Regions from separate parts of the Planococcus alkaliphilus genome, predicted to be linked through region 1. Evidence: a T-box and tRNA genes for the amino acid it is inferred to sense, from the RefSeq annotation. Region 1 holds a T-box; the other holds one or more tRNA genes.
What was found. The T-box of region 1 lies ahead of alaS (alanine--tRNA ligase). A T-box ahead of a tRNA ligase gene usually reads a tRNA of that ligase, here a tRNA-Ala.
Positions count from the first base shown of each region.

Region 2: it encodes a tRNA-Ala, which carries the amino acid that the T-box ahead of alaS (alanine--tRNA ligase) is inferred to sense. The anticodon was not compared.

Region 1 covers NZ_CM168060.1:1,519,642-1,524,031, forward strand. Annotated here, with positions in the region: gene recD2 (SF1B family DNA helicase RecD2) at 1-1,619, shown strand, start outside; T-box leader at 1,832-2,038, shown strand; gene alaS (alanine--tRNA ligase) at 2,131-4,390, shown strand, end outside.
Region 2 covers NZ_CM168060.1:1,260,945-1,265,334, reverse strand. Annotated here, with positions in the region: gene AC2EXB_RS06600 (1,4-dihydroxy-2-naphthoate polyprenyltransferase) at 1-58, shown strand, start outside; gene AC2EXB_RS06595 (DMT family transporter) at 252-1,238, shown strand; tRNA gene AC2EXB_RS06590 (tRNA-Glu) at 1,304-1,375, opposite strand; tRNA gene AC2EXB_RS06585 (tRNA-Ser) at 1,382-1,472, opposite strand; tRNA gene AC2EXB_RS06580 (tRNA-Asn) at 1,477-1,551, opposite strand; tRNA gene AC2EXB_RS06575 (tRNA-Ile) at 1,553-1,629, opposite strand; tRNA gene AC2EXB_RS06570 (tRNA-Gly) at 1,640-1,713, opposite strand; tRNA gene AC2EXB_RS06565 (tRNA-Phe) at 1,719-1,794, opposite strand; tRNA gene AC2EXB_RS06560 (tRNA-Asp) at 1,814-1,889, opposite strand; tRNA gene AC2EXB_RS06555 (tRNA-Met) at 1,893-1,969, opposite strand; tRNA gene AC2EXB_RS06550 (tRNA-Ser) at 2,045-2,137, opposite strand; tRNA gene AC2EXB_RS06545 (tRNA-Ile) at 2,153-2,229, opposite strand; tRNA gene AC2EXB_RS06540 (tRNA-Met) at 2,238-2,311, opposite strand; tRNA gene AC2EXB_RS06535 (tRNA-Ala) at 2,333-2,408, opposite strand; tRNA gene AC2EXB_RS06530 (tRNA-Pro) at 2,415-2,491, opposite strand; tRNA gene AC2EXB_RS06525 (tRNA-Arg) at 2,517-2,593, opposite strand; tRNA gene AC2EXB_RS06520 (tRNA-Leu) at 2,637-2,725, opposite strand; tRNA gene AC2EXB_RS06515 (tRNA-Gly) at 2,756-2,830, opposite strand; tRNA gene AC2EXB_RS06510 (tRNA-Leu) at 2,836-2,920, opposite strand; tRNA gene AC2EXB_RS06505 (tRNA-Lys) at 2,942-3,017, opposite strand; tRNA gene AC2EXB_RS06500 (tRNA-Thr) at 3,028-3,103, opposite strand; tRNA gene AC2EXB_RS06495 (tRNA-Val) at 3,117-3,192, opposite strand; rRNA gene rrf (5S ribosomal RNA) at 3,202-3,317, opposite strand; rRNA gene AC2EXB_RS06485 (23S ribosomal RNA) at 3,460-4,390, opposite strand, start outside.

The DNA.
Region 1 (4,390 bases):
CGGGCGAAGAAACCCGCCTCTATTTGCCGTCCTTGTATTATTCGGAAGTCGGCATTGCGACAAAACTCGAAACTTTGCTTGGCTCGCAGGCAAACCGGGACCGTTTTCCGGCGTCAGAAGTACGGCGTGCGCTCGGTGAAGCGGAAGAGCGGCTCGGGGTGAATTATGCCGAAACGCAGATTGAAGCGATAGACGGCAGCATCAATTCTTCTGTCATGATATTGACTGGGGGACCGGGTACTGGGAAGACGACGGTAGTCCGCGGCCTCGTCGAAGTGTATGCGGAACTGCACGGCTTATCGCTCGATCCGAAAGACTACGCGAAGAAAAAAGAGCCGTTTCCCATCATTCTCGCTGCTCCGACCGGCCGCGCTGCAAAGCGCCTGAGTGAATCGACGGAACTTCCCGCCATGACGATCCATCGCTTGCTCGGCTTTAACGGCCAGGAAAAAGAAGAAGAAACGGAAAAGGAAATCGAAGGGCGTTTGATCATCATCGATGAAATGTCGATGGTTGATACGTGGCTTGCGCATCAATTGCTGAAAGCTGTTCCGGACGATGCCCAGATCATTTTTGTCGGAGATCAGGACCAACTGCCGCCAGTCGGACCGGGCCAAGTGCTGCGCGACCTGCTTGAATCAAAACGCATTCCGACGGTCGAGTTGAAAGACATTTACCGCCAGACTTCCGGATCGTCGATCATTGAACTTGCCCACCAAATGAAAAAAGGCCAATTGCCTGCAGATATTACAGCAAAAACATCAGACCGTTCGTTTATCAAAGCAGGTGCGGATCAAATAGCTTCTGTCGTCGAGAAAGTGGTCAAGAGCGCCTTATCAAAAGGGCATTCGATCAAAGACATCCAGGTGCTTGCGCCGATGTACCGGGGTCCGGCTGGAATCGATGCCTTGAACCGCATGATCCAGGAAATGGTCAACCCGAACCCGGATGGTTCACGAAAAGAACTGGTCTTCGGCGACATCACGTACCGGATCGGCGACAAAATCCTGCAGCTAGTAAACCAACCGGAAAGCAATGTCTTCAACGGGGATATGGGTGAAGTGATTGCGATTCTAAAAGCGAAAGAAACGGTGGAGAAGCAAGACATGCTCGTCGCGTCATTTGACGGCATTGAAGTGACCTACCAGCGCAGCGACTTGAACCAGTTGACGCTCGCGTATTGCTGTTCGATCCATAAAGCACAAGGATCGGAATTCCCGACAGTCATTATGCCGGTCGTCCGCGGCTATATGAAAATGCTGCGGCGCAACCTTCTTTATACGGGCATCACCCGCAGCAAAGATTTTTTGATTCTTTGCGGAGATCCGCAAGTGTTCCGCTACGGAGTCGAACGGACTGATGATGTGCAGCGAATGACGACACTGAAGAAACGGCTTCAATTGTCTGCGGAAGAACCTGTGCAGGAAACGGCTGTTGCTGAAAAGGCGGCGATGGTTGAATCAGTGCCTGTCGCTAAAACAGAACCTGCGATTGCCGAAGCTAAAACGGCTGCGGCAAAGTCAAAAGGCCCGGCAAGTTTGACGAATGAAAATGTCCACGTCATCCATCCGCTCGTCGGCATGCAAGGCGTCACACCGAAAGATTTCATGGAAGTGTAAGGGGCGTTCGCTTACGGCGAGCGTTTTTTTCTTGAAGATTTCCGGATAGAAGCATATTTCTTTAGCTTCTGGGCGTATTTTCTGGATAACTGTGCGTATTTCCACTTTAACCGGGCGTATTTCGGCCATTACCAGGCGTATTTCAAAATTTTGCGGATAATCGCTGCTATTGACACACCTAAACCTTTTTCTATATAATTCAATTTATAGTAAACAACACATTGATGGAGACAGTATAATTTTGCAGTTGACCAGAAAAAGGTTCCATAGGCTGGAAGAACCTTCTGCTTGCGATTTTAGAAAGCTACTCCGGAGTGCAGCTAATCCCTGCCGTCACGCCGCGTTAAGGCATAATGAGAGACACGGATGTTTTCCGTGTAATTAGGGTGGTACCGCGAATTAAAGCCTTCGTCCCTTGCGCAAGCGCAAGAGATGGAGGCTTTTTATTGTGCCCTCGCCTAGCGCTTGCAGCCTACCTAGCTTTAGCCAAAAGAATCGAGGAGGAATTAAGATGAAAAACATGAAAGCTGCAGACATCAGAAGATTGTATATCGAATTCTTTAAAGAAAAAGGCCACGATCAAGAACCGAGTGCACCTTTAGTCCCGTTCGAAGATCCTTCCTTATTGTGGATCAACAGCGGTGTAGCAACTTTGAAAAAATATTTTGACGGACGCGTGATTCCGGAAAATCCGAGAATCGTCAATGCACAAAAATCGATCCGGACAAACGATATCGAAAATGTCGGGAAAACGGCGCGCCACCATACTTTCTTTGAAATGCTCGGAAATTTCTCGATCGGTGATTACTTCAAAAAAGAAGCGATCCACTGGGCATGGGAATTTCTGACGGACGAAAGATGGATGGGCTTTGACGCTGAAAAGCTTTCTGTAACGATCCACCCGGAAGATGAAGAAGCTTACAGCATCTGGCTAAATGAAGTCGGTGTGCCGGCTGAACGCATCATTCGGTTGGAAGGGAATTTCTGGGATATCGGAGAAGGCCCAAGCGGCCCGAACTCGGAAATCTTTTATGACCGCGGCGAGAAATACGGCAGCGACATGAATGACCCGGAATTGTATCCAGGCGGGGAAAACGACCGTTACCTGGAAGTATGGAACCTGGTATTCTCCCAGTTCAACCATAATCCGGACCATACGTATACGCCGCTTCCGAAACAGAACATCGATACCGGAATGGGGCTTGAACGCATGGCTTCTGTCGTTCAAGACGTTCCAACAAACTACGATACAGATCTTTTCACGCCGATCATTGCTAAAACGGAAGAAATTTCAGGCAAGAAATACGGCGAAGACGGGGATGCTGATATGGCATTCAAAGTCATCGCTGACCATGTCCGTACAGTCGCATTTGCAATCGGAGACGGAGCGCTTCCGTCCAATGAAGGACGCGGATACGTTCTGCGCCGCCTACTTCGACGGGCTGTCCGCTATGCGAAAAAATTGGGCATCGAAAAGCCGTTCATGTATGAACTTGTGCCGGTTGTCGGTGAAATCATGAACGATTTCTACCCTGAAGTGACGGATAAACAGGATTTCATTATCCGCGTCATGAAATTGGAAGAAGAGCGTTTCCACGAAACTTTGCATGATGGCTTAGCGATTCTTTCGACAGTCGTCGAGCAGCAAAAAGCAGCGGGCCATTCTGAAATTCCTGGCGAAGATGCATTCCGTTTGTATGATACGTACGGATTCCCTGTTGAATTGACAGAAGAATATGCGGAAGAAGAAGGCATGTCGATTGACCATGCTGGATTTGAAGCAGCGATGCAAGCGCAGCGCGACCGTGCACGCAGTGCGCGTCAGAACGTCAACTCGATGCAGACGCAATCGGAAGTACTCGGGAATATTAAAGAAGCGAGCGAATTTATCGGCTATACACAAACAGTAGCGGATGCAAAAGTTCTCGTCATTATCAAAGACGGTGAGTTAGCTGAAAGTGCGCATGAAGGGGAAGAAGTGCAAGTCATTCTGGACCAGACGCCTTTCTATGCAGAAAGCGGCGGGCAGATTGCCGACCACGGAAAATTGACGAACGACTTAGTGAAAGCGGTGGTTCTCGATGTGAAAAAGGCGCCAAATGGCCAAAACCTCCATTCAGTTCGAGTGGAAACCGGTGAATTGACGAAAGCATCGGTCCACGCCCAAGTGGATTCAAGTGAACGTCGCCATACGGTCAAAAACCATACGGCAACCCACCTATTGCACCAGGCATTAAAAGATACATTAGGAACACACGTCAATCAGGCAGGTTCATATGTCGGTCCAGATCGCCTGCGTTTCGACTTCTCCCATTTCGGGCAAGTGACAAGTGAGGAACTGGAAAAGATTGAACGAATCGTCAACGAAAAAGTCTGGGAAGGCATTTCGGTTCAGACCGGCTACCATAATCTGCAAGAAGCAAAAAACATGGGAGCTATGGCTTTATTTGGTGAAAAATACGGAGATGTCGTTCGCGTCGTTGAAATTGGCGGCTATTCGCTTGAACTTTGCGGCGGTGTCCATGTAACAAATACAGCTGAAATCGGCGTCTTCAAAATTGTTTCGGAAAGCGGAATCGGAGCAGGCATCCGCCGTATTGAAGCGGTAACAGGCAAAGGCGCTTATGAAAACTTGAAAGAAAGCGAAAACTTGCTTGAAGAAACAGCGGCCTTGATGAAATCTTCAACGAAAGATCTGATCCAGAAAGTCCAATCGTTCCAGCAGGAAATGAAAAATCTCCAACGTGAGAACGAATCGCTGATGGCAAAAA
Region 2 (4,390 bases), 260 kb from region 1:
AAATACCTTATTCGCCTTCTTGCTGGGCATTGGGCTTCTCATTCATCATCTTCTTTAAAACAGCACCGGATCTATTCATCGCTGCAGAGACAAAATCAATAATTAAGTTTTATTAGAAGCCATGGGCCTTTCCAACAAGTTTTTACTCAACTTATTGGAAAGGCCCTTTTTGTTACTTGACCTTGTTGACCGAAATTTTCAAAAACGATATATTAGAATAAATTTATATATAGCTAAAGTGAGGTGAACCAATGAGACCAATAATAATCGGAGTAATCGCTGCCTTCTTTTTCGCTTTCACATTCGTTTTCAATGCCAGTATGGAAGCAACAGGTGGAAGCTGGCTCTGGAGCGCATCTTTACGCTACATCTTTATGATCCCGTTTCTTTTAGTGATAGTACTGGCACGCAGAAACTTAATTCCTCTCTTTAAGCAAATGAGAAAGGCCCCCATGAGCTGGCTGCTATGGAGTTTTATCGGGTTCGTACTTTTCTATGCGCCATTATGCTTTGCCGCAGCCTATTCACCCGGCTGGCTTATTGCTGGAACTTGGCAGATAACGATCATTTCGGGCTCATTGCTTGCCCCTCTTTTTTTCTATACAATACAAACAGCAAAAGGCCAAATCCAATTGAGAGAAAAAATTCCTTATAAAGGATTAGCTTTTTCTTTTCTTATTTTGCTAGGAGTTATTATCATGCAACTAGAACATGCACAAGAAATCCCTCTTCAAACGTTTTTAATGGGATTTTTGCCCGTTTTAGTCGCCTCCTTCGCCTTCCCATTGGGCAACCGGAAAATGATGGCGCTTTGCAATGACCAGCTAGACGCTTACCAGCGCGTTCTTGGAATGACTTTAGCAAGTCTTCCTTTTTGGTTGGTGTTATCTTTCTTTGCACTAGCAACTGAAGGACTCCCAAGTATAAACCAAAGCTTGCAATCGCTAATAGTAGCAGTGAGTTCTGGTGTCATAGCTACAGTTCTGTTTTTTAAAGCTACCGATTTGGTTCGAAAAGATATGAAAAAACTAGCGGCAGTAGAAGCGACACAGTCACTAGAAGTGCTTTTTGCGTTATTTGGCGAAATTCTTATCTTATCGATCGCTTTGCCTACACCACTTTCCTGGGTTGGCATTGCCATCGTCATGGCTGGCATGATTATCCATAGCCAGCTCTCTGCAATCAAACTAACCCGGAACACAAACATAGAGACCTTAACTAAAAAGCAGCCGCTTTAAAATAAACAGCTGCTTTTTTTACGCAAAAAAAAATGCCATGCAAATGAATGCATGACACTTTTATATGACCCCTACGGGATTCGAACCCGTGTTACCGCCGTGAAAGGGCGGTGTCTTAACCGCTTGACCAAGGGGCCAATTACTGGCGGAGAAGGAGGGATTTGAACCCTCGCGCCGGTTTCCCGACCTACACCCTTAGCAGGGGCGCCTCTTCAGCCACTTGAGTACTTCCCCAGTATGGCTCCGAAGGTAGGACTCGAACCTACGACCATCGCATTAACAGTGCGGTGCTCTACCACTGAGCTACTTCGGAATGGTGGGCCTAAATGGACTCGAACCATCGACCTCACGCTTATCAGGCGTGCGCTCTAACCAGCTGAGCTATAGGCCCATATGTATAATGGAGCGGGTGAAGGGAATCGAACCCTCATCATCAGCTTGGAAGGCTGAGGTTTTACCACTAAACTACACCCGCATAAATGGTGGGTCAGGACGGAATCGAACCGCCGACACTTAGAGCTTCAATCTAATGCTCTACCAACTGAGCTACTGACCCACATTTGAAAGATAAAAAATGGCGGTCCCGACCGGGATCGAACCGGCGATCTCCTGCGTGACAGGCAGGCATGTTAACCGCTACACCACGGGACCATTTGGTTGCGGGGGCAGGATTTGAACCTGCGACCTCCGGGTTATGAGCCCGACGAGCTACCGAACTGCTCTACCCCGCGATAATAATATTGATATTAGTTTCTTCTATTATATAGAAGTTTTAAAAAGGATAGTCCACACATTTTTTATAAAGATGGAGGAGGAAGAGGGATTCGAACCCCCGCGGGATTTGACTCCCCTGTCGGTTTTCAAGACCGATCCCTTCAGCCAAACTTGGGTATTCCTCCGTGATAATAGGTAAATGGTGGACCTTGCAGGACTCGAACCTGCGACCGGACGGTTATGAGCCGTCTGCTCTAACCAACTGAGCTAAAGGTCCTAAAAAAGTGGCGGCAGAGGGGATCGAACCCCCGACCTTACGGGTATGAACCGTACGCTCTAGCCAGCTGAGCTACGCCGCCAGGATCTTTATAATATATAGTTGGTGGAGCCTAGCGGGATCGAACCGCTGACCTCCTGCGTGCAAGGCAGGCGCTCTCCCAGCTGAGCTAAGGCCCCATTGAATGGTCGGGAAGACAGGATTCGAACCTGCGACCCCTTGGTCCCAAACCAAGTGCTCTACCAAGCTGAGCTACTTCCCGAACTTAAATGCTGAGTGTAAAAATATGGCGCGCCCGAGAGGACTCGAACCTCTAACCGCTTGATTCGTAGTCAAGTACTCTATCCAATTGAGCTACGGGCGCTTATTCATGATGAAAACCTGACGGTTTTTTCTGCAAACAAAGATGGTGCCGAGGACCGGAATCGAACCGGTACGGTAGTCACCTACCGCAGGATTTTAAGTCCTGTGCGTCTGCCAGTTCCGCCACCCCGGCATGGGTCGGCTTTGAATTGCTGCAAAAAATTGGAGCGGAAGACGGGGGTCGAACCCGCGACCTCCACCTTGGCAAGGTGGCGTTCTACCACTGAACTACTTCCGCAAAAATGGTGCGGGTGAAGGGAGTCGAACCCCCACGCCCGAAGGCGCTAGATCCTAAGTCTAGTGCGTCTGCCAGTTCCGCCACACCCGCGTGGCAATAATGAAATTAAAATGGTGAGCCATGAAGGATTCGAACCTTCGACCCTCTGATTAAAAGTCAGATGCTCTACCAACTGAGCTAATGGCTCTCATGAAAAGTGGTGCCGGAGAAAGGACTTGAACCCTCAACCTACTGATTACAAGTCAGTTGCTCTACCAGTTGAGCTACTCCGGCGAAAGAGAAAAAATGGTGGAGGATGACGGGATCGAACCGCCGACCCTCTGCTTGTAAGGCAGATGCTCTCCCAGCTGAGCTAATCCTCCAGTATGTATGCCCAGCGACGTCCTACTCTCACAGGGGGAGACCCCCAACTACCATCGGCGCAAAAGAGCTTAACTTCCGTGTTCGGGATGGGAACGGGTGTGGCCTCTTTGCCATCATCACTGGACTATTTGATTTTTGAAAGACAAGTTTTATTATACCAATTCTGACTGGTATTTCAAGCTTTTTTTAAAAAAACTTTTGCCTTATTCTTTCAAAACTGGATATTCGACATGAAACCAACGCAACGCGCTCTTCAGAAAGCCATTTTGGTTAAGTCCTCGATCGATTAGTATTCGTCAGCTGCACGTGTCGCCACGCTTCCACCTCGAACCTATCTACCTCATCGTCTTTGAGGGATCTTACTTGCTTGCGCAATGGGAAATCTCATCTTGAGGGGGGCTTCGTGCTTAGATGCTTTCAGCACTTATCCCGGCCACACATAGCTACCCAGCGATGCCCTTGGCAGAACAACTGGTACACCAGCGGTGTGTCCATCCCGGTCCTCTCGTACTAAGGACAGCTCCTCTCAAATTTCCTGCGCCCGCGACGGATAGGGACCGAACTGTCTCACGACGTTCTGAACCCAGCTCGCGTACCGCTTTAATGGGCGAACAGCCCAACCCTTGGGACCGACTACAGCCCCAGGATGCGATGAGCCGACATCGAGGTGCCAAACCTCCCCGTCGATGTGGACTCTTGGGGGAGATAAGCCTGTTATCCCCGGGGTAGCTTTTATCCGTTGAGCGATGGCCCTTCCATGCGGAACCACCGGATCACTAAGCCCGTCTTTCGACCCTGCTCGACCTGTACGTCTCGCAGTCAAGCTCCCTTGTGCCTTTACACTCTGCGAATGATTTCCAACCATTCTGAGGGAACCTTTGGGCGCCTCCGTTACTCTTTAGGAGGCGACCGCCCCAGTCAAACTGCCCGCCTGACACTGTCTCCCACCCCGATCAGGGGTGTGGGTTAGAATTTCAATACAACCAGGGTAGTATCCCACCGACGCCTCCTCCGAAGCTGGCGCTCCGGGCTCAAAGGCTCCTACCTATCCTGTACAAGTTGCACCAAAATTCAATATCAGGCTACAGTAAAGCTCCACGGGGTCTTTCCGTCCTGTCGCGGGTAACCTGCATCTTCACAGGTACTATAATTTCACCGAGTCTCTCGTTGAGACAGTGCCCAGATCGTTACGCCTTT